Regions from separate parts of the Streptomyces sp. NPDC055189 genome, predicted to be linked through region 3. Evidence: riboswitches for the same ligand, from Rfam matches in the RefSeq annotation. Region 3 holds a riboswitch; each other region holds the start of a gene.
What was found. Region 3 has a riboswitch for S-adenosylmethionine ahead of thrC (threonine synthase). Riboswitches for the same ligand answer to the same signal wherever they lie in the genome.

Region 1: another riboswitch for S-adenosylmethionine. It lies ahead of ACWFR3_RS21410 (putative leader peptide); the one in region 3 lies ahead of thrC (threonine synthase).
Region 2: another riboswitch for S-adenosylmethionine. It lies ahead of ACWFR3_RS27000 (aminotransferase class V-fold PLP-dependent enzyme); the one in region 3 lies ahead of thrC (threonine synthase).

What each region holds. Positions count from the first base shown of each region.
Region 1 is NZ_JBSGSG010000028.1:73,749-83,425, reverse strand. Features, by position in the region: gene ACWFR3_RS21440 (taurine ABC transporter substrate-binding protein) at 1-1,020, opposite strand, end outside; gene ACWFR3_RS21435 (ABC transporter permease) at 1,094-1,939, opposite strand; gene ACWFR3_RS21430 (LLM class flavin-dependent oxidoreductase) at 1,996-3,105, opposite strand; gene ACWFR3_RS21425 (LLM class flavin-dependent oxidoreductase) at 3,592-4,719, opposite strand; gene ACWFR3_RS21420 (NtaA/DmoA family FMN-dependent monooxygenase) at 4,734-6,155, opposite strand; gene ACWFR3_RS21415 (LLM class flavin-dependent oxidoreductase) at 6,174-7,412, opposite strand; gene ACWFR3_RS21410 (putative leader peptide) at 7,508-7,627, opposite strand; SAM riboswitch class IV at 7,693-7,805, opposite strand; SAM riboswitch class IV at 8,002-8,146, shown strand; gene ACWFR3_RS21405 (glutathione S-transferase C-terminal domain-containing protein) at 8,508-9,260, shown strand; gene ACWFR3_RS21400 (M13 family metallopeptidase) at 9,354-9,677, opposite strand, start outside.
Region 2 is NZ_JBSGSG010000043.1:21,572-31,248, forward strand. Features, by position in the region: gene ACWFR3_RS26965 (Ig-like domain-containing protein) at 1-770, shown strand, start outside; gene ACWFR3_RS26970 (hypothetical protein) at 831-1,232, opposite strand; gene ctaE (aa3-type cytochrome oxidase subunit III) at 1,412-2,032, shown strand; gene qcrC (cytochrome bc1 complex diheme cytochrome c subunit) at 2,115-2,924, shown strand; gene qcrA (cytochrome bc1 complex Rieske iron-sulfur subunit) at 2,921-3,976, shown strand; gene qcrB (cytochrome bc1 complex cytochrome b subunit) at 3,973-5,604, shown strand; gene trpD (anthranilate phosphoribosyltransferase) at 5,730-6,794, shown strand; SAM riboswitch class IV at 6,869-6,985, shown strand; gene ACWFR3_RS27000 (aminotransferase class V-fold PLP-dependent enzyme) at 7,152-8,525, shown strand; gene ACWFR3_RS27005 (glycerate kinase family protein) at 8,477-9,677, opposite strand, start outside.
Region 3 is NZ_JBSGSG010000029.1:1,269-10,945, forward strand. Features, by position in the region: gene ACWFR3_RS21515 (alpha,alpha-trehalose-phosphate synthase (UDP-forming)) at 1-250, opposite strand, end outside; gene ACWFR3_RS21520 (hypothetical protein) at 355-627, opposite strand; gene ACWFR3_RS21525 (glucosyl-3-phosphoglycerate synthase) at 735-1,679, opposite strand; SAM riboswitch class I at 1,846-1,980, shown strand; gene thrC (threonine synthase) at 1,998-3,305, shown strand; gene ACWFR3_RS21535 (MoaD/ThiS family protein) at 3,408-3,683, shown strand; gene ACWFR3_RS21540 (cold-shock protein) at 4,108-4,311, shown strand; gene groL (chaperonin GroEL) at 4,647-6,272, shown strand; gene ACWFR3_RS21550 (ATP-binding protein) at 6,324-8,423, opposite strand; gene ACWFR3_RS21555 (PP2C family protein-serine/threonine phosphatase) at 8,722-9,677, shown strand, end outside.

The sequences.
Region 1 (9,677 bases), on a different contig from region 3:
GAGCTCCTTCACGGCGAGGTCCTTCTCGAAGGCCGAGCGGGCGGGAACCGCGTCGATGGCCTTCTGCGCCTTGAGGAACCCGGCCGCGTCGTGCAGGCTCCCGGCCAGCTTGCCCGGAGCGCCGGGCTTGCCGATGTACTCGGCTCCCTGCTGCTCCTTCGCGGTGAGCAGCACCAGTTGGGCGAGCTGCTTCTTGGCGTCGGCGGGGCTCAGGTTCAGTTCGGCGCCGATGGCGGTGGCCGCCTTGTCCGGGTCGCTCTTGGCGAGCTTCACGGCCTGGTCCTCCGCCTTGAGCCAGGCGTCCACGATCTTCGGGTGCTTGGCCGCGAAGTCCTCGGTCACCACGCCCAGGTCGGCGGTGGGCTTACCCTGCTCGGCGATCTCGCGGCTGGTGACCAGGACCTTCCCGTCCTTCTTCAGCTCGGTGAGCGAGGGCGTCCACACGTACGCGGCGTCGATGTCCCCACGCTGCCACGCGGAGAACGCGTCCTGCGGCTGGAGGTCGACGAGCTTCACGTCGGAGGCCTTGAGACCGGCCGACTCCAGTGCCGCAAGGAGCGAGTAGTGGGAGGTGGATCCGAAGGGCGTGGCGATCTTCTTGCCCTTGAGCGCCTTGACGGACGAGATGCCCTTCTTGGCGACGAGCGCCTCGTTCTCGCCGATCAGGTCATGGATCCACAGCACCTTGTACGGGATGTCCAGCGGCTCGGAAAGTCCCTTGGCGACGGGGCTGGAGCCGGCCAGGGCGAAGTCCACCGCCCCGGAGATGACGGCGGTGTTGACGTCGGCGCCCGAGTCGAACTTCACCCACTTCACCTCGGCGTCGGGCAGCGCCTTCTCCAGCAGCTTGTGGTTCTTCACCACGAGATCGGCGTTGGGTATCGACTGGTAGGCGATGCGCACCTGTGTCTTGCCGCCCCCGGTGGCGGCGTCGGCGCCATCGCCGCAGGCGGTCGCGGTCAGGGCCACCAGGGCGGTCGCGGCGGCGGGCAGGGCGATGCGGCGGAGATGAGAGGGCACGGCGGTTCCTTCGTACGGAGAGATGGGGAGTAGGGAGGGACGGGGGACGCGGGAGGGACGGGGAGGGCGGGTCTCAGACGCGGCCGCGCCACGGCACGGCGATCCGCTCCACCCCTTTGAACAGGGCGTCGAGGAGGATCCCGGAGATTCCGATGGCGATGATCCCGGCGATGACGACGTCGGTCTGGTTGTAGCGCTGGGCGTCGCGGATCATGCCGCCGATGCCGGGCACGCCGTTGACCGTTTCCGCCGCGACGACCGAGGTGTACGCGATACCGACCGCGATCCGCACGCCGGTGAGGATCTCCGGCAGGGCGGCGGGCAGCCGCACGGACAGGAGCAGCGCCACGGGCCCGGCGCCGAGGGCCCGCGCGGCCTCCACGAGATCGCCGGGCACCCCGCGGACGGCCGCGGCGGTCGCCGCCGCGATGGGCGGCAGCGCGGCGATGACGAGCAGCCAGATCTTGGGGGTCTCGTCGATGCCGAACCAGATGACGAGCAGGGAGAGGTACGCGAGCGGCGGCAGCGTCCTGAGGAAGGTGACCGCCGGTTCCAGGACCACGGCGAGCGGTTTGATCACCCCGATGAGCAGGCCCAGCGGGATCCCGGCGAGGGCCGCGTACGCGGTGCCGATGCCGATGCGGCGCAGGGAGACGCCCAGGTGCTCCAGGAGGAGGTGGCCGCTGTAGCCGCGCACTCCGTCGTGGACGGTCGACGCCTGGACGAACGCGTGCCACACGTCGCCCGGCGACGGGACAAGGACGCGCGGCCAGACCCCTGCCGCGACCACCGCCTGCCAGGCCGCGACGAGCACGGCGAGGGCCACCAGACGCAGCGCCGTCCAGCGCAGGGCGGCGGCGGTGACCCACGTACGCCGTGCGCGACCCGGTTCCGCCACCGGCAGGGGCGCGCCGGGTATCCCGGTGCTCTTCGTTGTCCCGGTGTTCTTCGAAGTCCCGGTGTTCTTCAGCAGAGTCACGCCGCCGCCTCCGCGAGTGCCTTCAGCCGGGGGGCGACTTCTTCGCCGACCCGGTAGGCCTCTTCCAGGTGCGGATAGCCGGACAACACGAACTCGTCGATGCCCAGGCCCCGGTATTCGTTCAGCCGCCGGGCGACCTCGTCGTGCGAGCCGACCAGGGCGGTGCCCGCGCCTTCGCGTACGAGGCCGATGCCTGCCCACAGATTGGGGGCGACGGTCAGGTTCTCCGCCGAGCCGCCGTGCAGGGCGGTCATCCGGGCCTGGCCGGTGGAGTCCATGCGGGCGAAGCGCTCCTGCGATGCGCGGACCGCCTCGGGGTCGAGCCCGGCGAGGATGCGGTCGGCTTCCGCCCATGCCTCGGCGGCGGTGTCGCGGGTGATGACGTGCAACCGCAGACCGAAGCGCGGGGTGCGGCCGAGCCGTGCGGCCTTCTCCCGCACCCTGATGATGCGCTCGGCGAGCGCGGCCGGGGGCTCGCCCCACAGGAGCTGCACCTCGGCGTGGCGTGCCGCGACGTCCTCGGCCTCCGGTGACGCGCCGCCGAAGTAGAGGGGGACGGGCGAATCCGTGGCGGGCGTGTCGAGGCGGGCGCCCTCCACCCGCACGTGCCGGCCGTCCAGGTCAACGGGCTTGCCGTCTAGCAACTCCCTTACGACCTGCATGAGTTCAGCGGTTCTGACGTAGCGCTCGTTCTTGGGCAGATGGTCGCCGTACGCCCGCTGCTCGGCCGGGTCTCCGCCGGTGACCACGTTCAGGGCGATGCGGTCGCCGAACAGGCGGCGGAAGGTGTCGGCCTGCTGGGCGATGAGCGTGGGCCGGGCCAGGCCCGCGCGGAAGGCCACGAGGAACCCGATCCGCTCGGTGACCGCGGCGAGCGCCGGGGTCAGCACCCAGGGATCCACGCAGCCGAGCCCCACGGGGGTCAGCAGCTTGGCGAATCCCGACTGCTCGGCGGCGCGGGCGACTTGGGCGAGATAGCCGAGGTCGGCGTCGCGTCGGGTGGCGGTGGCGGTACGGCCCTGGACGGCGGTGACTCCGCCGGGGTCGCGGCCGTCGCCGCCGGTGGGCAGGAACCAGTGCAGCACGGGGGCGGCAGGGGAGGACATGCTGGGGCACCTCGGAGGGGAGCGGACACGGGCGGCCCCGCCCCTCGCGCCGGGCGCGGGGGTGTGGCCGGCTGCCCTGGAGGCCAGGGATGTGTCCGGGAGGGAGAATTCAGGAGCGGCGACGGCCGCCGGTCGCCGCGAGGGCGCCGTCAGCGGCGTGTGATGTCGTCAGCGGCGTAGCGTTGCCGTCAGCGGGGCGAAGGGGTGCTCAGGCTCGGTGGAGCGCTCAGCAACAGGCCGCGCGACAACAGGAGGTGACCCGACACAGCATCCCCGAGACACGCAGAAGGTCCACGTGGCGGCGGGATACGAGGGCGGGGTTCATGCGTGCATCCTGACCGGGGCGCCGTGTCACCGACAAGCGGGTTCCGCCATGTGGACAGCATCGTCTCGTATCCCGGCAGTCGTCTCCCGTGCGACTCCCGTGTGACTCCCGCGTGACGCCTGGTGTCCGCCGGGCGTGGGGGCGCCCGGCGGACGGTCCTGTCACCTGCGCCGCCACTCCTCGGCCAGCAGCTCGTAGGAGCGCACCCGGTCGGCGTGGCCGTGGGTGATGGTGGTGATGAGCAACTCGTCGGCGCCGGTGGCTTCCTGGAGCTGTTCCAGGAGGTCCGCGACGCGCCCCGGGGAGCCGGTGAACTGGGTCTCGGTGCGGTCTTGGACCAGGGCGCGGTCCGCGTCGGTCCAGTGGTGCGCGCGTGCCTCTTCCGGCGTGGGGAACTGGATGGCGCCCTCGGCCGTGCGGATGCTGCGGACCCAGGGGCCGTAGCCCGCGGCGAGTTCGCGGGCGGTCTCGTCGTCCTCGGCGACGACGACGTCCGCCGAGACACTGACGTAGGGCTTGTCGAGTACGTCGGAGGGCTTGAACGCGGCGCGGTACCCCTCCGCGGCTTCGAGCACCGTGCCCGGACTGACGTGGTAATTCGCGGCGAAGGGCAGGCCGTTGCGCCCCGCCACGTCCGCGCTCTGCCCGCCGCTGCTGCCCAGGATCCACACCTGGATGTCGGCGCCCTCACCGGGGACGACATGCGCTTCGATGCCGTCCTCGGACCGGTAGGTACCCGCGAGGAGCGCCAGGATGTCGTCGATCTGCTCCCCGTAGTCCTGGGATGTGGCATTGGGCTGCTGGAGCAGTTTGCGCTGGAGGGCGACGCGGGGTGAGCCGAGCAGGTGCTCGTAGGAGAACCGGGGCGGGATCCGCAGCCCGTTGGGGGCGCGGCCGTCGACGACCGGCGTCGCGGAGGGCGGCGCGGCGGCCGGCGCGGCGGGCGGCTTGCCGCCGGAGCGGCCGAGCCCCAGGTCCAGGCGTCCGGGATGCAGCGCGTCGATCAGGCCGAACTCCTCGACCGTGGCGAGGGCGGTGCGGTGACCGAGCTGTACGGCACCTGCGCCGAGCCGGATCGTCGAGGTGGCGGCGGCGGTCAGGGCGAGGACGACAGCGGGCGAGGTGCCGGCCACGCCCGGATTGAGATGGTGCTCGGCGAACCAATAGCGGGAGTAACCGAATTGCTCGGTCCGCCGGGCCAGGTCGATGGAGTTGTGCAGCGCCGCACTCGCGGTGGAGCCGGAAGAGACCGGAACCAGATCGAGGACGCCGAGAGGGATGGCAGGCATGTGGGTGGTCCTCCTCAGTGGTCGGCCGACGCGGGCACGGGCGTGGGTACGAACGCGGGCTCGGGGTCACTCGCCCCGGCGTCAGGGTGAGCGAGCCCGAGGTGGTCGCGCAGGGTGGTGCCCTCGTACTCGGTGCGGAACACGCCGCGCTCCTGGAGCAGCGGGACCACGGTGTCGGCGAAGGCGTCGAGGCCGCCCGGGGTGATGTGCGGGACGAGGATGAAGCCGTCGGACGCGTCGGCCTGGACGAAGGAGTTGATCGTCTCGGCGACGGTGGCCGGGGAGCCGACGAAGGACTGGCGGTTGCCGGTCTCGATGACGAGGTCGCGGATGGACCACTTGTTCGCGGCGGCGAGCTCACGCCACTCGCGCGCGGTGGCCAGCGGGTCGCGGTACATCCGCACCTGGGCGCGCCCGCGGGCGATGGTGTGCTCGCCGACGTCCGGATCGATGTCGGGCAGCGGGCCGTCCGGGTCGTACGCGGAGAGGTCGCGGTTCCAGACGAACTCCAGGTGCTTGATCGCGGTTGCGCCGCTGACCTGCTTGCGCCGCACCTCCCGGGAGAGTTCCTCCGCCTCGGCGTCGGTGTCCCCGAGGACGAACGTCGCCGCGGGCAGGATGAGCAGCTGGTCGTGCGTGCGCCCGTGGCGGGCGAGGCGCCCCTTGACGTCCGTGTAGAACGCCTGGCCTTCCTTGAGCGTGCTGTACCTGCTGAAGATCGCGTCCGCGCCTTCGGCGGCGAACTCGCGCCCCTCCTCGGAGTCGCCGGCCTGGAAGATCACCGGTCGCCCCTGGGGGCTGCGCGGGACGTTGAACTGCCCCTGGATGTCGAAGTGCTGCCCCTGGTGGACGAAGGCTCCCGCCTTGGCGTCGTGCAGGAAGGTGCCGCTCTCCCGGTCGGCGGCGATCTCGTCGCCGCGCCAGGAGTCGAAGAGTTCGCCCGCCGTGCTGAGGAATTCCTTCGCCCTGGAGTACCGCTCCTCCTGCGGGAGGAATCCGCCGCGGCGGAAGTTCTCGCCGGTGAAGGCGTCCCAGGAGGTCACTACGTTCCAGGCGGCGCGCCCGCCGGAGAGGTGGTCGAGGCTGGCGAACTGGCGGGCCACTTCATAGGGCTCGTTGAAGGTGGAGTTGATGGTGCCCGTCAGGCCGAGGCGCTCGGTGACGGCGGCGAGCGCAGTGAGTACGGCGAAGGTGTCGGGCCGGCCGACGACGTCCAAGTCGTAGATCTGTCCGCCCTGTTCGCGCAGCCGCAGGCCCTCGGCGAGGAACAGGAAGTCGAATTTGGCGCGCTCGGCGGTGCGTGCGAAGTGCGCGAAGGAGCTGAACTCGATGTGGCTTCCGGCTTCGGGGTCGCTCCATACGGTGGTGTTGTTGACGCCGGGGAAGTGCGCCGCGAGGTGGATCTGCTTGAGCGGCTTGTCCGGTGACTTGCTCATGTCGGGATTCCTTCCGGCTCAGGCGGTGGCGGCGTAGCGGTTCGCGGGGCGAGCGAGGCCGAGGAGGCCGCGCAGGGTGTCGGCCTCGTACGCGTGCCGGAAGGCGCCGCGGCGCTGGAGTTCGGGCACCAGACCCCGGGTGATCGCCGGGAGGTCGTGCCCGACGACGGCGGGGCGCAGCCGGAATCCGGTGAGCCCCGACTCGCCCAACTCCTGCAACAGATCTGCCAGTTGCACGGGCGTGCCGGTGAAGACGCGCGCGTCGCTGGTGTACGGGTGACCGGCGAGGGCGTCCAGCCGCTCCCGGCGTGCCGCGGCGGCGGCCGGGTCGTCGTCGAGGAACACCACCAGGTCGCCGAAGAGGTGCAGGCGCTCGCCGGTGCGCCCGGCCGCGTCCTGCTCGGCGCGGACCGCGGCAACGATGGCGCGGGCGTGCCCGGCGTCGCGCGGGGTGACGTATCCGATGTCGGCGGAGCGGCCCAGGAGCCGGAACGGGGCCTCGGTCGGGGTCTCGTGGGCGAGCGCGCTGACCACGGGCAGCCCCTGCGGTGGCCGGGGCGTGATCGAGGGGCCCTTGACGCTGAAGTGCTTGGACTCGAAGTCGATGTAGTGCAGCTTGTCGCGGTCGATGAAGCGGCCGGTGGCGACGTCCCGGATCTCCGCGTCGTCCTCCCAGCTGTCCCAGAGCCGGCGCACGGCTTCCACGTAGTCGGCCGCCTCGTCGAAGAGGTCGAGGGTCAACTCCCGTACGTCCGGCCTGCCGAGGTCCTCGACGGCGTCGAGGGCGGGAAGCGTGCGGCGTCCGAAGTGCGCGGCCTCGTTGCGGCGCGCGGACACCTGGACCCGTACACCCGCGCGGCCCGTGCTCACGTAGTCCAGCGTGGCGATCGCCTTGGATATGTGGAAGGGCTCCGTGTGGGTGGTCACCACGGTCGGCACGAGGCCGATGTGGCGGGTCAGGGGGGCGACACGGGCGGCGATGAGGACGGCGTCGAGCCGTCCGCGCACCTGGTCGGTGCGTCCGTCGGGTTCGGTGAAGTGCGAGGACTGGAGCCCGAGCCCGTCCTCGATCGTCACGAAGTCAAGCAGTCCGTGTTCGGCCTCGGTGACCAGGTCGGTCCAGTATCCGGCGGTCAGCAACTCCGCGGGCCGGGCCACCGGTTCACGCCAGGCGGCCGGGTGCCAGCCCGCGCCGTCCAGCGCGACGGCGAGGTGGAGCGGGGCAGAGGGAGTAGACGAAGGTGACGAATGGGGCAAAGAAGGTGATGACGACACGAAAGGTGTGCCTTCCTGATCGACCGTACGAGATCACCGGCCCCTCGGCTCCGAGGGTGCGGCGGCGGGGTGACGGGTCAGGAACAACAGAGCGCGCCGGCGACGCGCTGCAGATCGATGTGCGGCCGGGAGTACAGATGCACCCGCGGGCTCGGCGCGATCACCTTGACACGGGGTGCGGACGACGCGGACAACATGGGCGGTGCCACTGGCACGTCCCCCACCTCCGCCCTTCCGGCCCGGCGGGCCGGGGGCCTCGCCGGTCTCGCGCTTGCGGAGCCCTGATCGGGCCCGCCTGGTCCTCACCTGGAGCACCCCGCCGCGTGGGAGGGTTGCCGGTCAGCAAGCCAGGGCTTGACGCTGACACTCGTAACCTGCTCGGGACGTTACGTGAGGCCGGAGCGGTGCGCAACGCCCGTGGATCATGGGCGTGCTCACATCTCCGTACGTGCCTCGCCGTCCGTCTCTCCCAGGCACAACCGCCGGGCCCCGCCTTCTGTTCCGCTTCCCGGCCACGAGTTCTCCCGCCTTCTTGACGGCGCCGGGCACCCGGACCCAGACTTCCCGAGACGGTCACGATTGTCAGCGCCCGCCCGGCAGGGTTCCTGCCCGAGCAGGTCATCGGCCCCGGCCCGCTGGCAGGCAACCCTTCCTCCGCGACGGGGTGCCCCGGGTGACGACCGGGTCCCGCCGCGGCGGCGGGGCAAGCGCGGCCCCGGATGCAACGGGCCTCGACGGCAGGGCTGGTGGACATGTCCAGGGCGGTCGGTGAGAGGAACAGCAGTCGGCGCCCTCTCCTGTCCACGCCCCGGCCCCGGCCCCGCGTCCTGACCAGACGTCTGCACATCGACCTGCTGCGCGTGTGCAGCGCATCGGTTCCAGCCGTCTGACGTCCACGCGGAAGACCTGACGTCCGCGTGGACGGGACGTACCACGAGACGCACACGGAGACGAAGCGTCATCGCTGCTGCCCTCTGAGGGCCTCCGAGGCCCTCTGAGGGCACGAAACACCCTCTCCCCCGCTGTGCCACCGTCGCCGAGCGCGCGGTCGGCGCCCCTTCACCTGTCTGGAGAGCCATGCCCGAGATCACGTCGCACCGTTCCCGCCGCCCGGTCCTGGAGGCTTCGCGCTCCCCGCACGGCACGTGCCCCGCCCCGATCCGCAGCCGTATCGGCGCCGACCTCGCCGGCGGCTTCTATCCGGCACCCCACCGCTATCACCTGTATCTCTCGGCCGGATGTCCCCGCTCCCTGTGCGTCTCGATCACCCTCGACCTGCTAGGACTCAGGGACTCGCTCACCACGACGCTCCTGGCACCGGACACCACGGACACCACCGCCGCGCTCGACTCCCTGCGCCGCTTCTACGAGGCCACCGAGTACCACTTCGACGGCCCGCTGACCGTTCCCGCCCTGTGCGACCGGTGGAGCGGGCACGTCGTCAGCAACCACACGCCCGACATTTTGCGCGACCTCGCCTGCCGCCTCGCCGCGCACGGCAACGGCCCGCGCCGCCTCCTGCGCCCGCCGGCCCTCGCGGCACAGATCGACACCTGGCACGATCTCGTCGCCGGCTCCCTGACCCCCGCGGCACTGGACCACCTCAACCGCCGGCTGGCCTTTGGCTCCTGCCTCGTCGGCGATGAACTCACCGCGGCGGACGTCGACTTGTGGGCGAGGCTCGTCCACCTCGCCCCCGACGAAGCCGGGGCCGTGCACGCCTACCCCCACATCCGCGCCTACGTCCGCCGCCTGCACGACCACCCGGCCTTCTACGCCAACCACCCGCGTACCGTCGATCCGGACCGGCGGTCGGACACCCCCGCCTGAAACCGCTCTCCGCGCGCAGCCGGTCTGCGGTGACCCGGGCAGGAGGGGACGGGGCACGGCCGCGGCACGAGTACCGCGGCCGTGCCCGGCGTTTCACCAGATCCGGACGCGCTCCGCACGGTCCAGCCAGAGCCCGTCGCCCTCCGCCGTCTCGAACGCCTCGTGGAACTCGTCGAGGTTGCGCACGATGTTCGCCCGGAACTCGGGCGGCGAGTGCGGGTCGATGGTGAGGTACTGCTGCTCCTGCTCCTTGCGGCGCTTGGTGCGCCAGCAGTAGGCCCAGTTCATGAACAGCCGCTGGGAGCCGGTCAGGCCGTCGCTCGTCGGCATCGGGGCGCCGTCGAGCGCGATGCGGTAGGCCGTGTGCCCGATGGTCAGACCGCCCAGGTCGCCGATGTTCTCGCCCACCGTCAGCGA
Region 2 (9,677 bases), on a different contig from region 3:
CCAAGCTCAGCGCCAAGGTGAAGGACAAGCAGGCAAGGGCGATCGTGGAACGCGCCCTGAAGGTGGACACGCAGCCCGCCACGCAGGGCGCCTGGCACTGGGTGGACAGCAAGACGCTCCACTACCGCCCCAAGGAGTACTGGCCCACGGGCGCGACGATCAACGTGCGCAGCAACCTGGAGGGCATCAAGGTCCGCGACAGGCTCTGGGGCGGCAGCGCCAAGCCGCTGAAGCTGACCATCGGCGACCGCATCGAGGCCGTGACGGACGCCGGGTCGCACTACATGACCGTCTACCGCAACGGCGAGGAGATCAACTCCATGCCGGTGACGACGGGCAAGCCCGGCTACTCCACGCGCAACGGCGTCAAGGTGGTGCTCGGCAAGGAGTACTCCGTACGCATGACCAGCGCCAGCATCGGCGCATCGGACTTCTACGACAAGATGGTCTACTACGCCACGCGGGTCACCGATTCGGGCGAGTACGTGCACGCCGCGCCGTGGTCGGTCGGCTCCCAGGGCTACGCGAACACCAGCCACGGCTGCACCGGCATGAGCACCGGCGACGCCGCCTGGTTCTACGAGACCGTCCGGCAGGGCGACATCGTGAAGGTCGTCAACAGCGCCGGGGCGGACATGGACCCGTTCGGCAACGGCTTCGGCGACTGGAACGTCGGCTGGAAGAACTGGCGGGACGGCAGCGCCCTGTTGGGCGGCGTCAAGAAGGGCCCCACGGCGCTCGACGCGGCCCGACTGCGGCCACAGGTCTAGCGGCGCCGCAGAACAGCACAGAAGGCCCCGCACCGAGGCGCGGGGCCTTCTGCCGTGCCGTCAGGCCTGGATGGCCAGCCTGTCGCGCAGCAGGGCGGCCAGGGAGTCCGCGAACTCGACCGGATCGACCGGAAGGGTCACCGCGGCCTCCGCGCGGCTCCAGGTGGCCAGCCAGGCGTCCTGCGGGCGTCCCATGAGCAGGAGCACGGGCGGGCACTGGAAGATCTCGTCCTTGAGCTGGCGGCAGACCCCCATGCCGCCGACGGGCGTGGCCTCGCCGTCCAGGACGCAGACGTCGATTCCGCCCCGGTCGAGTTCCTTCAGGACCGCGGGCAGCGTCGCGCACTCGATGAACTCGACCGCGGGAACGTCCGCCGCCGGCCTGCGTCCGGTGGCCAACCGGACCTGCTCGCGGGTGCTCGCGTTATCGCTGTAGACCAGCACCGTGGCGGTCGGCTGCATTGTTCCTCCGCTTCGTTGAGGGGCATTCGGCCGGGGACCGATGCGCGGATGCTACTCCTCCGGACACCCCGTCAACAGCGGTTCGGACAGCCCTTCGATGGGCCATACGGGCAGGACACACCCCTCAGACACTCCGAACGGCACCCCCCGGGGTGAGGGCGGGATAAGCGACCGACATAATGTCGGTCGTGGCGACAGCAACGACAGTAGATACCGGGCACGCGCACCCGCCGGTCAATCGGCCGAACCTCACCAGCGTCGGAACCATTATTTGGCTGAGTTCCGAGCTGATGTTCTTCGCGGCCCTCTTCGCGATGTACTTCACCCTGCGATCGGTGACAGGACCTGAGCACTGGAAGGAAATGGCGTCCGCGCTGAACTTCCCGTTCTCGGCGACGAACACCACGATCCTGGTGCTCTCCTCCCTCACCTGCCAGCTAGGCGTGTTCGCCGCTGAGCGTGGTGACGTGAAGAAGCTCCGGATGTGGTTCATCTTCACCTTCATCATGGGTGCGGTCTTTATCGGCGGTCAGGTGTACGAGTACACCGAGCTGGTCAAGCACGAGGGCCTCTCGCTCTCGTCCGACCCGTACGGCTCGGTCTTCTACCTGACCACCGGCTTCCATGGCATGCACGTGACAGGTGGCCTCATCGCCTTCCTGTTGGTCCTCGGCAGGACCTACGCAGCCAGGAAGTTCACCCATGAGCAGGCGACCGCAGCCATCGTCGTGTCCTACTACTGGCACTTCGTCGATGTTGTCTGGATCGGTCTCTTTGCCACGATCTACATGATCAAGTAAACGGGGCCGGGCCCAGCCGGGCCCGACGTTCCGACTCATTCCAGAAGCATCGACGCAGAAGATCCTGACACCGGGGTAATCCGTGAAAAAGCTCTCCGCACGACGACGCCACCCGCTGGCGGCGGTCGTCGTACTACTCCTCGCGCTGGCGGCCACCGGGGGGCTGTACGCCGCGTTCGCACCCGCGGACAAGGCGCAGGCCGACGACACCGCCCAGTCCCTCGCCATTGACGAGGGCAAGAAGCTGTACTCCGTGGGCTGCTCCAGCTGCCACGGCACCGGCGGTCAGGGGTCCTCCGACGGTCCTAGCCTGGTGGGCGTCGGCGCAGCCGCCGTCGACTTCCAGGTCAGCACCGGCCGCATGCCGCTCCAGCAGCCGGGCGCCCAGGCGCCGAAGAAGAAGGCCATCTACAACCAGGCCCAGATCGACCAGCTCGGGGCGTACATCGCCTCGCTGGGCGCGGGCCCGACCGTTCCCACCGAGAAGCAGTACAGCCCGGACGGGGCGGACATCGCCAAGGGTGGCGAGCTGTTCCGCACCAACTGCGCGCAGTGCCACAACTTCACCGGTGAGGGCGGCGCGTTGACGAAGGGCAAGTTCGCTCCTTCGTTGGAGGATGTCTCCCCGAAGCACATCTACGAGGCCATGCAGACCGGCCCGCAGAACATGCCGTCCTTCCCCGACTCGGTGATGCCGGAGAAGAACAAGAAGGACATCATCGCGTACCTCGACGCGGTCAACGGCGAACAGACCGAGAGCCCTGGCGGTCTCAAGCTGGGTGGCCTGGGTCCGGTCAGTGAAGGCCTGTTCGGCTGGATCTTCGGTCTCGGCACGCTGATCGCGGTCGCCGTGTGGGTCGCCGCTCGGACCGCAAAGGCCAAGAAGTCATGAGTAGCAAAGAGAATCCAGAAGAGAACCTGCCCAGCGTGCAGGAGACCGAGCACGGCTCGGTGGCCGTAGCGGACGAGAACCCGTTCGCCGACCCGGGCCTTCCGCCCCACGAGCATCGTGTCCAGGACATCGACGAGCGGGCCGCCAAGCGGTCCGAGCGTGCGGTCGCCTTCCTGTTCACGCTGTCGATGCTGGCCACGATCGGCTTCATCGCCTCGTACGTGGCCTTCCCGGTCGACAAGCACGTCTACATCTTCCCGATCGGCCACATCAGTGCGCTGAACTTCTCCCTGGGCATGACCCTGGGCGTGGCGCTCTTCTGCATCGGCGCGGGCGCGGTCCACTGGGCCCGCACCCTGATGTCCGACGTGGAGGTCGCCGACGAGCGACACCCCATCGAGGCCGAGCCCGAGGTCAAGGCCAAGGTCATGGCCGACTTCAAGGCCGGTGCCGCGGAGTCGCAGTTCGGCCGGCGCAAGCTGATCCGCAACACGATGTTCGGCGCGCTCGCCATGGTGCCGCTCTCCGGTGTCGTCCTGCTGCGTGACCTCGGTCCGCTGCCCGAGGACAAGCTGCGGCACACGCTGTGGTCCAAGGGCAAGCTGCTCGTGAACATGAACACGAACGAGCCGCTGCGTCCGTCGGACATCGCGGTCGGTTCGCTGACCTTCGCCAAGCCCGAGGGCCTGGAGGAGCACGATCACGACTTCCAGAAGGAGATCGCCAAGGCGGCCCTGATGATCGTCCGTATCCAGCCGGACGACATCAAGGACAAGCAGGAACTCGAGTGGTCGCACGACGGTGTCGTCGCCTACTCGAAGATCTGCACCCACGTCGGCTGCCCGATCTCCCTGTACGAGCAGCAGACGCACCACGTCCTCTGCCCGTGCCACCAGTCCACCTTCGACCTCTCCGACGGTGCCCGAGTGATCTTCGGCCCGGCCGGTCACGCGCTGCCGCAGCTGCGCATCGCCGTGAACGAAGAGGGCTACCTCGAGGCGCTCGGCGACTTCGCCGAGCCTGTCGGTCCTGCATTCTGGGAGCGCGGATGAGCACTTCGGCGAACGAAAACCGTAAGAAGGAGGCGCCCGCCGGTGAGCGGGTGGCCGACTGGGCCGACGGCCGCCTGGGGATCTACTCCCTGGCCAAGGCCAACATGCGCAAGATCTTCCCGGACCACTGGTCCTTCATGCTCGGTGAGATCTGCCTCTACAGCTTCATCATCATCATCCTCACGGGTGTGTACCTGACCCTGTTCTTCCACCCGTCGATGAACGAGGTGGAGTACCACGGCAGCTACATCCCGCTGCAGGGCCAGCTGATGTCCGAGGCGTTCAACTCGACCATGCACATCAGCTTCGATGTGCGCGGTGGTCTGCTGATCCGGCAGATCCACCACTGGGCGGCGCTGATCTTCCTCGCGGCGATGTTCGTGCACATGATGCGCGTCTTCTTCACGGGTGCCTTCCGCAAGCCGCGCGAGGTCAACTGGGTCTTCGGCTTCCTGCTGTTCGTCCTGGGCATGTTCACCGGCTTCACCGGTTACTCGCTCCCGGACGACCTGCTCTCAGGTACCGGTGTGCGCTTCATGCAGGGCGCGATCCTGTCCGTGCCGATCGTGGGCACGTACCTGTCGATGTTCCTGTTCGGCGGGGAGTTCCCCGGCGGCGACTTCGTGGCCCGGTTCTACTCGGTGCACATCCTGCTGCTGCCGGGCATCATGCTCGGCCTCGTGGTGGCGCACCTGATCCTGGTCTTCTACCACAAGCACACCCAGTTCGCGGGCCCCGGCAAGACGAACAACAACGTCGTCGGCATGCCGCTGCTTCCCGTGTACATGGCGAAGGCCGGAGGCTTCTTCTTCCTGGTCTTCGGTGTCATCGCGGCCGTATCGGCGATCGCCACGATCAACCCGATCTGGGCGATCGGTCCATACCGTCCGGACCAGGTCTCCACAGGAGCCCAGCCGGACTGGTACATGGGCTTCTCCGAAGGCCTGATCCGTGTCATGCCGGGCTGGGAGATCAACCTCTGGGGTCACACGCTCGTCCTGGGTGTGTTCATCCCGCTGATCATCTTCCCGCTGGTCCTGGTCGCGATCGCGGTCTATCCGTTCATCGAGTCCTGGGTCACCGGCGACAAGCGCGAGCACCACATCCTGGACCGCCCGCGCAACGTCCCGACCCGTACGGGCTTCGGCGTCGCGTGGATCACCTGGTACATGGTGCTGCTGATCGGTGGTGGAAACGACCTCTGGGCCACGCACTTCCACCTGTCGATCAACGCGATCACCTGGTTCGTGCGCATCGCCTTCTTCGTGGCACCGGTCCTCGCCTTCATCATCACCAAGCGGATCTGCCTGGGTCTGCAGCGGCGCGACAAGGACAAGGTCCTGCACGGCCGCGAGTCGGGCATCATCAAGCGCCTGCCGCACGGTGAGTTCATCGAGGTCCACGAGCCGCTGGGCCAGGAGCAGCTGCACACGCTCACCGCGCACGAGCAGTACGCGCCGGTCGAGATCGGCCCCGCGGTCGACGAGAACGGCGTCGAGCGCAAGGTGTCCGGTTCGCAGAAGCTCAGGGCCAAGCTCTCCAAGGGCTACTACGGGGAGGACAACCAGATCCCCAAGCCCACCACCGAGGAGTACAAGGAGATCACCAGCGGCCACGGCCACCACTGATCGACTGAGTCGCCACGGCGAGAGCCCCGTCCCATGCATCCAGTGCATGGACGGGGCTCTTTGCCGTCCTGCGGGCTGGATAAGGTGTTCCTGTCCTACGTCTGACACGAACCCAGGAGCGGCAGATGAGCGCTGTGACCCCCGCAGGAGGCAACACCGCGGCGGCCCGTTCCTGGCCCGGTGTACTGAACGGTCTGCTCGAGGGCCGCGACCAGAGCGCCGCGGACACCGCCTGGGCCATGGACCGCATCATGCGGGGCGAGGCGACCGACGCGCAGATCGCGGGCTTCATGGTCGCGCTTCGGGCCAAGGGTGAGACCGTGGAGGAGATCTCCGGCCTCGTGCACACGATGTACGAGCACGCCAATGTGATCGAGGTGCCGGGGCAGACCGTCGACATCGTCGGCACCGGCGGTGACGGCGCCAAGACCGTCAACATCTCCACGATGTCCGCGATCGTGGCCGCAGGCGCGGGCGCGAAGGTCGTCAAGCACGGCAACCGCGCCGCCTCCAGTGCCTCGGGCGCCTCCGACGTCCTGGAGAAGCTCGGGGTGAACCTGGAGCTGCCGCTGAAGCGGGTCGTCGAGGTGGTCGAGGAAGCCGGGATCACCTTCTGCTTCGCCGTGAAGTTCCACCCGGCACTGCGGTACGCCGGCGCGGCGCGCAGCCAGTTGGGCATCAGGACCGTCTTCAACGCCCTGGGCCCGCTCACCAACCCGGCCAAGGTGCGGGCCCAGGCGGTCGGGGTCGCCGACGCGCGGATGGCGCCGATCGTGGCCGGGGTCTTCGCCGAGCGCGGGCACTCCTCGCTGGTCTTCCGCGGCGACGACGGGCTCGACGAGCTGACGACCACGGCGACCTCGCGGGTCTGGGTCGTACGGGACGGCGCCGTGCGCGAGGAGGCCTTCGACCCGCGGGACGTCGGCATCGACCTCGTCCCCGTGGAGGCCCTGCGGGGCGCCGACGCCTCGTACAACGCCGAGGTGGCCCTGCGCCTCCTGGACGGCGAGAGCGGTCCCGTGCGGGACGCCGTGCTCCTGAACACGGCGGCGGCCCTGGTGGCCCGTACGCCGGGCGACGGCACCCTGGTGGAGCAGATCGGCGCCGGTATCGCGAAGGCGGCCGAGTCGATCGACTCCGGGGCCGCGAAGAAGGCCCTGGAGCGGTGGGTGGCGGCCAGCAACAGGTGAGTGTGGCGCACACCGCAGTCCGGATGCCGGACTGCGGTGTGCACCGGGAAGATGGTGTGGCAAGATGCTGCACAGGTCATGAGTGACAGCGATTAAGCCCCGGCTCGCTGTCCGGCAACCCTCCGTCCGTGGCGGGGTGCCCCGGGTGAAGACCAGGCCGTACGCAGCAAGGCGTATGGCAAGCGCGGACCCCTGCGAACACCCTGGGGTCCTGGTCCTCAAGGGAGCAGTCTCGTGAGCAAGCGAATGCGATAGGGCTTTCCGGCCCCTCTTCCGCACCCCCTTTTCTCTTCGTCACTGCAGCGCCCTCTGTGCGTCCCTGCAGTGAACTCGCCTGCCTTCCCACGGGAGTTCGCCATGTCTGCCACCACCGCTGTCGCCGATCAGACCGTCTGTGCCGCCCCGCTGCCCGTCCTCGGCCGTGACGTCACCGTGCCGCTCGTCACCGGCGGCGAAGTGACCTACGCGGCGCTCGACTACGCGGCGAGCGCCCCCGCGCTGCAGCGGGTGTGGGACGACGTGGCCGCGTACGCGCCCTACTACGGCAGCGTGCACCGGGGTGCCGGGTACCTCTCGCAGCTCTCCACCGACCTCTTCGAGAACAGCCGCGTCACCGTCGCCGAGTTCCTCGGCTGCCGCGAGGGCGACCAGGTCGTCTTCACCCGCTCGACCACGGACTCGCTGAACCTCCTGGCCGCCGCCCTGCCTGCCGACTGCCAGGTCTTCGTCTTCGAGACCGAGCACCACGCCTCGCTGCTGCCGTGGCGCGACGCCCGCGTGACGTACCTGAACGCCCCGCGCACCGCCGAGCAGGCCGTCGAGACCCTGGAGCGCGCCCTCGCCGACCGCGACCCCTACGGGCCCGCCCTGGTCTGCGTGACCGGCGCGTCGAACGTCACCGGTGAGCTGTGGCCGGTCAAGGAGCTGTCCGCCGCCGCCCACGCCCACGGCGCCCGCATCGTCCTGGACGCCGCGCAGCTCGCCCCCCACCACCCCGTCTCCATCAGCGAGCTCGACGTCGACTGGGTCGCCTTCTCCGGCCACAAGCTGTACGCGCCCTTCGGCTCCGGCGTCCTCGCGGGCCGCTCCGACTGGCTGCAGGCGGCCGAGCCGTACCTCGCGGGCGGCGGCGCGTCGCGCAAGGTCGCGCGGCGCACGGACGGCGGCGTGGACGTCGAGTGGCACGACACCGCCGCGCGGCACGAGGCCGGTTCGCCGAACGTCATCGGCGTGTACTCGATCGCCTCCGCCTGCAAGGCGCTGACCGAGGCGGGCTTCGACGAGCTCGTCGCCCGCGAGAACCAGCTCATCGCGAAGGTCCGCGAGGGCCTCGCCGAGGTGCCTGCCGTGAAGGTGCTCTCGCTCTTCGGCGACGACGCGCCGCGCGTCGGCGTCATCTCCTTCGTCGTGGAGGGCTGGAACAGCTCGCACTTCGCCGCCGCGCTCTCCGCCGAGTACGGCATCGGCGTACGCGACGGCCTGTTCTGCGCCCACCCGCTGGTGCGCACCCTGCTCGGCAGCGACCCGCAGACCCAGGGCGAGTGCGGTGCCCCCGAGGCCGCGCCCGGCGAGAAGTCCCTGAACGCGATCCGCGTCAGCTTCGGCGCCGGCACCCCGGACGAGCACGTGGAGCGCTTCGTGCGCGCCGTCAAGGAGCTCGTGGCGGACGGCGCCCGCTGGAACTACCGCACCGAGGACGGGCGTTGCGTGCCGGACACCAGCGCCGCCTGAGCCCCGGGCCGCCTCTTCAGGCGTGATCCCAGGACGATCATCCGCAGGGCCCGCTCGGTCGCGTCGGTGAGGAACTCTCCGCCACGCCCGAGCGCCTCGGTCAGCGAGACCGGCGCGGGCAGGATCGAGCTGTAGGCGTCCACGCCCACCGCCCGTACGTGATGTGCGCCCTGGCCGATCGTGCCCGCGAGGACCAGGACGGGGCGGCCGAACCGCTTGGCGCGCCGTGCCACTTCGGCGGGGACCTTGCCGCGCGGCGTCTGGTGGTCGAGGGCGCCCTCCGCGGTGACCACGAGGTCCGCGCGGGCCAGGCGTGCGTCCAGGTCCAGGTGGTCGAGCAGGACGTCGAAGCGGGGGAGCAGCTGGGCGCCGAGCGCCGCGAGACCGGCTCCCAGGCCGCCGGAGGCGCCCGTTCCGGGGCCGAGGGCGAGGTCCGTCGCGGCGTGCAGGTCACGGGTCAGGATGTGCGCCCAGCGGTCGAGGGCCGACGCGAGCTGTTCGACCTGCGCCGGAGTCGCGCCCTTCTGCGGGCCGAAGACGCGCGCGACGCCGCGTTCGCCGGTCAGGACGTTGAAGGGGTTGCAGGCGACGCGGATCTCGGCGCCTCGCAGACGGGGGTCGAGCCCCGAGGGGTCGATGCGGCTCAGGCGGGTCAGCTCCCGGCCGCCGCGCGGCAGTTCCCAGCCGTCCGCGTCCAGGAGCCGGGCGCCGAGCGCCTGGAGCGCCCCCGCGCCGCCGTCCGAGGTGCCGGAGTCGCCGCAGCCCACCAGGATGCGGCGGGCCCCCGCGTCCAGTGCGGCGCCGATCAGCTCGCCGACGCCGTACGTCGTGGTGGCACCGGGGTCGCGAAGGTCGCGCGGGACCAGCGAGAGCCCGGCGACCGCGGCCATCTCGACGATCGCAGTGCCGTCCGGGAGCAGCGCGAAGTGCGTGCCGATCCGCTGGCCGACGGGACCGGTGGCCGGCAGCGCGACCAGGCGGCCGCCGCCGGTGGTGGCCAGGGCGCGGGCGGTGCCCTCGCCGCCGTCCACCAGGGGGATCAGGTCGGTGTCGGCGTGCGGGACGACCCGGCGTACTCCTTCGGCGATGGCCTCGGCCGCGGACTGCGCGGACAGGGACTCCTTGAAGCCGCTGGGGGCGATGGCGAAACGG
Region 3 (9,677 bases):
AACCCGCGTCGATGTCCAGCATCCGTACGCCGGGCTCGCCGACCCCGCGTCGTACCGCCTCCCGGTCGCCGTCGCCCAGCGCCGCGCAGACCCACAGGGCGGCCTCGGAGTCGCCGATCGCGCTGAGCCCGGAGACGAGTCCGCCGCCGCCCCGCTTGGCCGTCAGCTCCCCGCTCTCCTCCAGGGAGTACGTGACGGGGCCGCGGTTGGACGCGACGAGGACCTGGGCGGCGGCGTGCTCGGAGACCATGTGCCGAAACCTAGCCCTTCCGGGAAGGGCTCAAACGTACGGCCGGACCGTGACGGACCCGGCCGTATACGTTCGGGGACAGGGGGCCTGTGGGGACAGGGGACCTAGTCCCGTCTGCTCCGTGCCGCGGCCACCGCGAGCGCGCCCAGCACGCACAGGGAGATCGCGAGGCCCGCGTACAGCATCGTGTCCGAGTCGCTGCCGCTCTTGGCCAGCTCACCGCGGACGCTCTGCTGCTCGTCCGCGGGGCCGAGCTCGGCGCGGTCGATGGTTCTGACGTTCCCGTACGACGGCGACGCCTCGTGCCGCGCCTCCGCGCCGACCGCAGGCACGGCTGCGGCACCGAGCATCGCCGCCATGAGGCCAGCCGTGGCCATGGTCATGCCACCGTTACGTCGCGTACGTCGCGCGCTTCCCACTGCATGTCTCTGCCACATTTGCCACATAAGTGGGGAATGTAGACAAAATGCCCGGCCTTGAGTGGTTACGCCACGCGGCGGGCCGTGTACTCCGCGATGCCGGACATCGGCGGACGCTCCTCCGTGTCGACCGGATGGGTCCGCGGCTCGAACCCCTGCTCGCCCCGTTCGAACTGTATGAGCTCGGGGCGTACGAGGTGGCCGCGCGCGAGGCGCAGCTGTGCCGTCCGGTAGATCGCCGCGGCCATCCTGCCGAGCGCCTGCCCGTCCTGGTGCCGGTGCTTGCGCACCCCGACGTCGACCTGCGCGAGCGCGTCCAGGCCCACGGTGTGCAGCGCGTCCACCAGCAGACCCAGCTCCACCCCGTAGCCGACGGGGAACGGGAGGCGCTCCAGGAGTGATCTGCGCGCCGCGTACTCGCCGCCCAACGGCTGTACGAACCCCGCGAGTTGGGGCCAGTGCATGTTGAGCAGCGGGCGCGCCATCAGCTCGGTGACCCGGCCGCCCTGATCGTCGGTTCCGGCCAGCGGACGGTCGTACATCGCCTTCACGAAGTCCACGTCGGGCTCCGTCAGGAGCGGGCCGACGATCCCCGTCACGAAGTCCGCCGAGAACTCCCTCAGGTCCGCGTCGACGAACGCGACGATGTCGCCGCCGGTCACCAGGAGCGAGCGCCACAGGACCTCGCCCTTGCCGGGCACGGCCGGGATGCGCGGCAGGATCTCGTCCCGGTGCACGACCCGCGCGCCCGCCGCCCGGGCGACCTCCGCCGTGCGGTCCGCGGAGCCGGAGTCGATCACCACGAGCTCGTCGACGAGAGCGGTCTCCTCGACCAGCTCGCGGCGGATCTCGGCGACGATCTCGCCGACCGTCTCCTCCTCGTCGAGCGCGGGCAGGACGACACTCACCGAGGCTCCCGACGCCCGTTTGGCGGCGACGAGCGCGCTGAGCGGACGGTCGGCAACCGACCAGGAACGCCTGGTCAGCCAGCGCTCGGCCTCTTCCAGCACGGGGGGCTCCTCCTGTGTGTGGCCTACATGTGATCCATCTCGCGGTGCGGACGACTATCTCAAGGGTCCAGGCCGTCGGTTACAGTCTTGAACAACGCCGATGACCATCGCATGCCGGGGTCATCGCGCAATAAACGCCCCGGGCCCCTGAAGCCCGGCGCCATACCGCTCATCCAGAGGGGCAGAGGGATACGGCCCGTTGAAGCCCCGGCAACCATCCCGCCGACCGCGCACGCGAGGTCTCGGTGGGGAAGGTGCCAATTCCGTCTCGCGGTGAGATTCGCCGCGGGGAAGATGAGGAGAAAGGGCCTCGCCTCCATGGCTGCGCAGACTGTCGCAACGAACGACACCACCCCTTCGACCACGGGTTCCGTGGATCTCGGTCCCGCTTCGGGCCTTTCCTGCCGCGAGTGCGGTGAGCTCTACGCCCTCGGCCCGATCTTCGCCTGCCAGGCCTGTTTCGGCCCGCTCGAAGTCGCGTACGACCTGCCGACGGGTGACCCCGAGGCACTCCGCAAGCAGATCGAGTCCGGCCCGGACAACATCTGGCGCTACGCCCCTCTCCTGCCCGTCCCGGCGGACGTCGCCGAGAAGCCCAACATCAACCCTGGTTGGACCAAGCTCGTCAAGGCCGACAACCTCGCCCGCGAGCTCGGCGTCGAGCAGGGCAAGCTGTTCGTCAAGGACGACTCGGGCAACCCGACGCACTCCTTCAAGGACCGCGTCGTGGCGCAGGCCATCGAGGCCGCCCGCGCCTTTGGCTTCACCACGCTCTCCTGCTCCTCCACCGGCAACCTCGCGGGCGCCGTCGGTGCCGCCGCGGCCCGCGCCGGCTTCCGCTCCTGCGTGTTCATCCCGCACGACCTGGAGCAGGGCAAGGTCGTCATGGCTGCGGTGTACGGCGGCGAGCTCGTCGGCATCGAGGGCAACTACGACGACGTGAACCGCTTCTGCTCCGAGCTCATCGGCGACCCGCTGGGCGAGGGCTGGGGCTTCGTGAACGTGAACCTGCGGCCGTACTACGGAGAGGGTTCCAAGACCCTGGCGTACGAGATCTGCGAGCAGCTCGGCTGGCAGCTGCCGGACCAGCTGGTCATCCCGATCGCCTCGGGCTCGCAGCTCACGAAGATCGACAAGGGTCTCAAGGAGCTCATCAAGCTGGGGCTCGTGGAGGACAAGCCGTACAAGATCTTCGGTGCGCAGGCCGAGGGCTGTTCGCCGGTGTCCACCGCCTTCAAGGCCGGGCACGACGTCGTCCGCCCGCAGAAGCCGAACACCATCGCCAAGTCGCTTGCCATCGGCAACCCCGCCGACGGGCCGTACGTGCTCGACATCGCGCGTCGTACCGGTGGGGCCGTCGAGGACGTGAACGACGAGCAGGTCGTCGACGCGATCAAGCTGCTTGCCCGGACCGAGGGGATCTTCGCGGAGACCGCGGGCGGGGTGACCGTGGGCGTCACCAAGAAGCTGATCGACGCGGGGCTCATCGATCCCACCCTGACCACGGTGGTGCTGAACACGGGTGACGGGCTCAAGACTCTTGACGCTGTTGCCGAGACGTCTCAGGCGACCGCCACGATCAAGCCCAGCCTTGACGCGTTTCGCGCCGCGGGTCTTGCCGGTTAATCGCCGCAGGGCCTGAGCCTTCTTTCCGTCTGCGGACCGTCGTGGCTGGTCGCGCAGTTCCCCGCGCCCCTGAAGGGGCCCCACGCACCCCGAGGTGAATCCATGAGCGTGAACGTTCGTATCCCCACCATTCTTCGCACCTACACCGGCGGTCAGTCCGAGGTCGCCGCCGAGGGGGCGAACCTCTCCGAGGTCATCGCCGACCTGGAGAAGAACCACGCCGGCATCGCGGCGCGCGTCCTGGACGACCAGGGCAAGCTGCGGCGCTTCGTGAACGTCTACGTGAACGACGACGACGTCCGCTTCGAGCAGGGTCTGGAGACCGCTACGCCGGACGGCGCGGGCATCTCGATCATTCCTGCCGTCGCCGGTGGTTGATCCTTTAAGGAAATACCCTGCGTAATCGGAAATGCCCCCTCTGCGAGAGAAGCGGAGGGGGCAATTCTATGTGGTTGAGCGCGGTACAGTTGGGAAGCGAGCTTCCCCGTTTGTGCCGAGCGCATATACGAAGTCGCCCTGAGGGCGACAAGAAGTAGCCAAAGTGCACTGCCCATTTGCCCCTCTCGTGGCATTTGTCTGGCCCGACTTGCCCTGAACTCCGGTAAATCCTCCGCATATTTCCGATCACGCGTGCCCAGAATTCTCGTCTGATTGACCTGTTGCAGAGGGCAGTTGGACAGATACATTCAGCCGCGGTCGACGCGTTCCGGCGCACGCCTCCACAACCCATTGGGGGGGTGAGGTCTGACCCGGGTCCGCGAAGTGCGGGTCCGTGCAAGGGCCAGTAATAGGGGAGTTAGGCATGGCTCAGGGCACCGTCAAGTGGTTCAACGCGGAGAAGGGGTACGGCTTCATCGCGGTCGACGGTGGTGCGGATGTTTTCGTCCACTACAGCGCGATTCAGATGGACGGCTACCGCACCCTTGAAGAAGGTCAGCGAGTTGAGTTCGAGATCTCGCAGGGCCAGAAGGGTCCGCAGGCGGACATGGTCAAGCTCGCCGTCTGATCTCGGCGCGATCGGCCAGCGACTTAGCGAGTGACGAAGGGCCCGTATCCCGACAGGGGTACGGGCCCCTCGTGCGTCCTGTGTTCGCCGCGCCCCGCGCCCCTGGACGCGCGCCCCCTCGTGCGTCCGGGATCCATGAGAGGCGCTTGCACTCGTAGGGGTCGAGTGCTAATCATTGGGCTTAGCACTCTCCGAGTGAGAGTGACAGAACTTGGATCGGGTCGGTGAGGCCCGCAGGCCGGGTGGGGCAAGGAACCACAAGGCTTGCAGGCCGTCCGTCGCGGGCACCGATGCGATCCGGAGCATGCCACCCCTGTCCGGGAGGACCACTTCACATGGCCAAGATCATCGCGTTCGACGAGGAGGCACGGCGCGGCCTCGAGCGCGGCATGAACCAGCTCGCCGACGCCGTCAAGGTGACCCTGGGCCCCAAGGGTCGCAACGTCGTCCTCGAGAAGAAGTGGGGTGCCCCCACGATCACCAACGATGGTGTTTCCATCGCCAAGGAGATCGAGCTCGAGGACCCGTACGAGAAGATCGGCGCCGAGCTGGTCAAGGAGGTCGCGAAGAAGACGGACGACGTCGCCGGTGACGGCACGACGACCGCGACCGTCCTGGCGCAGGCGCTGGTCCGCGAGGGCCTGCGCAACGTAGCCGCCGGTGCCAACCCGATGGCCCTCAAGCGCGGCATCGAGAAGGCCGTCGAGGCCGTCTCGGGCGCCCTGCTCGAGCAGGCCAAGGACGTGGAGACCAAGGAGCAGATCGCTTCGACCGCCTCCATCTCCGCCGCCGACACCCAGATCGGCGAGCTCATCGCCGAGGCGATGGACAAGGTCGGCAAGGAAGGCGTCATCACCGTCGAGGAGTCGCAGACCTTCGGGCTCGAGCTTGAGCTCACCGAGGGCATGCGCTTCGACAAGGGCTACATCTCGGCGTACTTCGCCACGGACATGGAGCGTATGGAGGCGTCGCTCGACGACCCGTACATCCTGATCGTGAACTCGAAGATCGCGAACGTGAAGGACCTCCTTCCGCTCCTCGAGAAGGTCATGCAGTCCGGCAAGCCGCTGCTGATCATCGCCGAGGACGTCGAGGGCGAGGCCCTGTCGACCCTGGTCGTCAACAAGATCCGTGGCACCTTCAAGTCCGTCGCCGTCAAGGCGCCCGGCTTCGGTGACCGCCGCAAGGCCATGCTCGGCGACATCGCCATCCTCACCGGTGGCACCGTCATCTCCGAGGAGGTCGGCCTCAAGCTGGAGAACGCCGGTCTCGACCTGCTCGGCCGTGCCCGCAAGGTCGTCATCACCAAGGACGAGACCACGATCGTCGACGGCTCCGGTGAGAGCGACCAGGTCCAGGGTCGCGTCAACCAGATCCGCGCCGAGATCGAGAACTCGGACAGCGACTACGACCGCGAGAAGCTGCAGGAGCGCCTGGCGAAGCTCGCCGGCGGTGTTGCGGTCATCAAGGCCGGTGCCGCGACCGAGGTCGAGCTCAAGGAGCGCAAGCACCGCATCGAGGACGCCGTTCGCAACGCGAAGGCGGCCGTCGAAGAGGGCATCGTCGCCGGTGGTGGCGTGGCGCTGCTGCAGGCCGCCGCCGTCTTCGAGAAGCTGGAGCTCGAGGGTGACGAGGCGACCGGCGCCAACGCCGTGAAGCTCGCCCTGGAGGCCCCGCTCAAGCAGATCGCCGTCAACGGCGGCCTTGAGGGCGGCGTCGTCGTCGAGAAGGTCCGCAACCTCACCGTCGGCCACGGCCTCAACGCCGCGACCGGTGAGTACGTCGACATGATCGCCGAGGGCATCCTCGACCCGGCGAAGGTCACGCGCTCTGCCCTGCAGAACGCCGCGTCCATCGCCGCGCTGTTCCTCACCACCGAGGCCGTCATCGCCGACAAGCCGGAGAAGGCGGGCGCTGCCCCGGCCGGCGGCGGCATGCCGGGCGGTGACATGGACTTCTGATCGACCTCTGGTCGATCGACGTCCCGTACGTACCGAGGGCGGCACTCCTTCTCACGAAGGGGTGCCGCCCTCGGGCGTTGCCAGGGCGTAGGCGATGCCGTCGTCGAGGTCGGCCTCCAGGCCCATGCGGAACGCGGCTTCGTACGCCGGGTCGCCGATGGCCTCGCGGCTCCGGTGCTCGCTGGCCCGGCGGGCGGCCACGAGGTCCACATTTCCCATCCGCGCGCCACCGACGGAGCGCCACAGGACATCGGAAATACCGAGTAGCCGCGCGGCCTGCTCGGGATCGTCCATGGCCGAGGTCAGCGTGTCGACGCTCAGGGCGGCACCGAGGAGGTCGTGGAGCCGCCATTTGATCGCCAGGCCGTCGCGGGCGTGCCGCACCGCCGAGGCCGCGTCGCCGTTGCCGAGGGCGGCTCCGGCGAGCAGGTAGAAGGCGAAACTGCGCATCCACTGCTCGCCGTGCCGCTCGCACTCCACGCGCAGGGTGTCGGCGGTCACGGCGACTTGGTCGAACTCGCCCAGACGGAGATGGGCGAACGGAACGGTGGCAAGCAAAAGGAGTTTGACGGCGGGGGAACCGCCGCCGCAGTCCGAGGAACCGGCCGCTCCTGCGACAAGGCCGAGCGTCCGCGCCGACTGGCCGCTCAGCGCCAGCCAGGACCCTTCGAGGTAGCGGGCGGCGTCGACCGCCGCCGGATCGCCGAGCCGGTCCGCCAGCGGATTGCAGAGGTCCACCTGCCGGCCGGAGGCTTCGAGGTCGCCCTGCGCGAAGGCCACCATTCCCAGGGTCCACAGGGCCCAGAAGCGTCCCTGCTCGGGGCCGGGGCCGGGTGACTTGGCCAGGGCACGGTCCCCGTAGTGGCGGCCCTCGCGCTGGAAGCCGCAGCAGAACCAGAAGAACCACAGGCTGCCGACCATCTCAAGGCTGTCGCGCGGGTCCTCGTCGGCCAGGCAGCACTCAAGCGCCGCGCGCAGGTTGGCGTGCTCCGCCGTGCAGCGCTCGTACCAGGCCACCTGGTCGGGGCCCGCCCACTTCCGGCCGCCGGTGCGGGCCAGCCAGCGGTAGTAGTCCCGGTGCCGCTCCGAGAAGCGCTGTTCCTCACCGAGGCTTCGCAGCCACTCCTCGCCGTACTCCCGGACGGTGTCCAGCATCGAGTAGCGCAGGCCGCGCTGGGTCTGCACCGACCGGAGCAGCGACTTGTCCACCAGCGCGGACAGCAGCCCCCCGATCTGCCCGCTGCCGAGCGGGCCGCCGGAGCAGACCAGTTCGGCCGCTTCCTGCTCGAAGCCGTCGGCGAACACGGACAGGCGGGCCCAGGCGAGGCGCTCCTGCGGGGTGCACAGTTCGTGGCTCCAGCCGATGGCCGTGCGCAGGGTCAGGTGCCGGGGATCGCCGTCGCCGGGCCAGGCGCCGGGGGAGCCGGGGGAGGGCGACGGGGCGGCGAGCGTTTCGTAGCGGTCGTGCAGGCGCTGTCGGAGAGCCTCCAGGTCCATCTCGGACAGGCGGGCGGCGGCCAGTTCGATGGCGAGGGGGATTCCCTCCAGGTGCGCGCAGATCTCCGCCACCGCGGTGCCGTCCTCCTTGGTGACGCCCGCGCGTTCCATGAACAGCAGGGAGGCGTCGGACGGTTGTCCGCCATGGACGTCCACCGGCAGCGGCGGCACGACGATCGCCCGCTCGCCCCGCAGGGCCAGGGGGCGGCGGCTGGTGGCGAGGACGTGCACGCCCGGAGCCGCGGCCAGCAGTGTCCGTACGAAGTCGGCGCAGTCGGCGGCCAGATGTTCGCAGCAGTCCAGGATGAGGAGCAGCTTCTTGTCGGCCAGCCACTCGGTGACCACCTCGCTCGCGGGCCGGGTGCTCTGGTCGGCAAGCCGCAGACCTTCGTACAGGGCGAGTGCCAGCAGGGCCGGTTCGCTCAGCTGGGAGAGGCCGACCAGCCACACCCCGTCGGGGAAGGCGTCCCGCAGTCCGGCTCCGGCGCGCTGTGCCAGCCGGGTCTTTCCCACGCCGCCCACGCCGGTCAGCGTCACCAGGCGGGCGTCGGTCACGGCTTGCGCCACGGCCCGCAGTTCGGCTCCGCGTCCGACGAAACTCGTTGTCTCGGCCGGTAGGTTGCCCACCTGCCGGCCCTTCCCGGATGTCCGCATGGTGGCTCCCCGTCTCCGGCGCCCGGGCCCCTTCGGCTCGCAGCCGCCGTCTCCGACAGGTGAGTCTGCTCTCCGTCACGGCCCCCGGCCCGTGGATGTCACGAGATGCCCATTTCTCCGGGCGAGACGCGCGGATCACCGCATTTCGGCGTCAGGGCCGGTCATCTACCGCCTACTCCGGTCAATCACTTCTGAGAGGGGCCATGAGTGGGCCATAGTGACCGTCAGTCGTCACGGAGCGTAAACATGGGGGTGGGGCCGGGCCATGCCCGTCGGCAGGTGGGGCCGGGAGGCAGACATGCGGAAATGGCACAGCCGGAGCGGTCTGCCGGCGCTCGCCGCGGGCGTCGGTCTGCTCCTGGCCGCGATCGGCACGTTCGTCGGCGGTCGGCCGGTGGGGATCGCCGTGCTTCTGATCGGTCCGCTCCTCGCCTGTGTCTGGTCGAGTGTGCGGCGGACCGCGATGGTGGTCTGCTGGACGGTCCTCCTCGCGGCGGGGACCGGCATCGTGCGCCATCTGCTGAGGGCGCCGGGCTTTGCCCTGGAGTTCCTGGTCCTCGTGGCGGGCGGGATGCTGGCCATCCGCAATGCCGCCCGGCATGCCGAGCGGAAGGCGTCGCTCGCCCGCGTCACGGAGGTGGCGAGCGCGTCGCAGAGCGCGCTGCTGCAGCCCCTGGCGGTCGAGGTCGAAGGCATCGAGGTGTGCTCCCTGCACCGCAGTCCGGTGCAGGGGGCCTCGGTGTGCGGGGACCTGTACGACGTCGTCCACACCCCGTACGGACCGAGACTGTTCGTCGGGGACGTGCGCGGCCACGGCCTGGAGGCGCTGCGGACCACCGCGGCGTCGATGAAGGCCTTCCGTGACCTCGCCTACGTCACCCCCGGCCTCGCCGACCTGGCCACGGCCCTGGACGCCCGCCTCGATCCCGCCCTGGGCCCCGAGGACTTCGTCACCGCCGTACTGGCCGAGTTCGCGCCGGGCGAGGTCCGCCTGGTCAACTGCGGGCATCCGCCGCCCGTTCGGGTGGGCAAGCAGATCAGACTCCTCGAACCCCCGGAACCCGCCCTCCCGTTGGGGCTGCGCACGACACCACTGGCGCACCGGGTCTACCTCCAGCCGGGGGAGCGCCTCCTGTTCTACACCGACGGCCTGAGCGAGGCCCGCGACGCCGACGGCGTCGAGTTCCCCCTGCTGCCGCGCGTCGCCGGGGCGCTGGCCGACCCCTCGAACTCCGACGCGCTCGACGCCCTGTA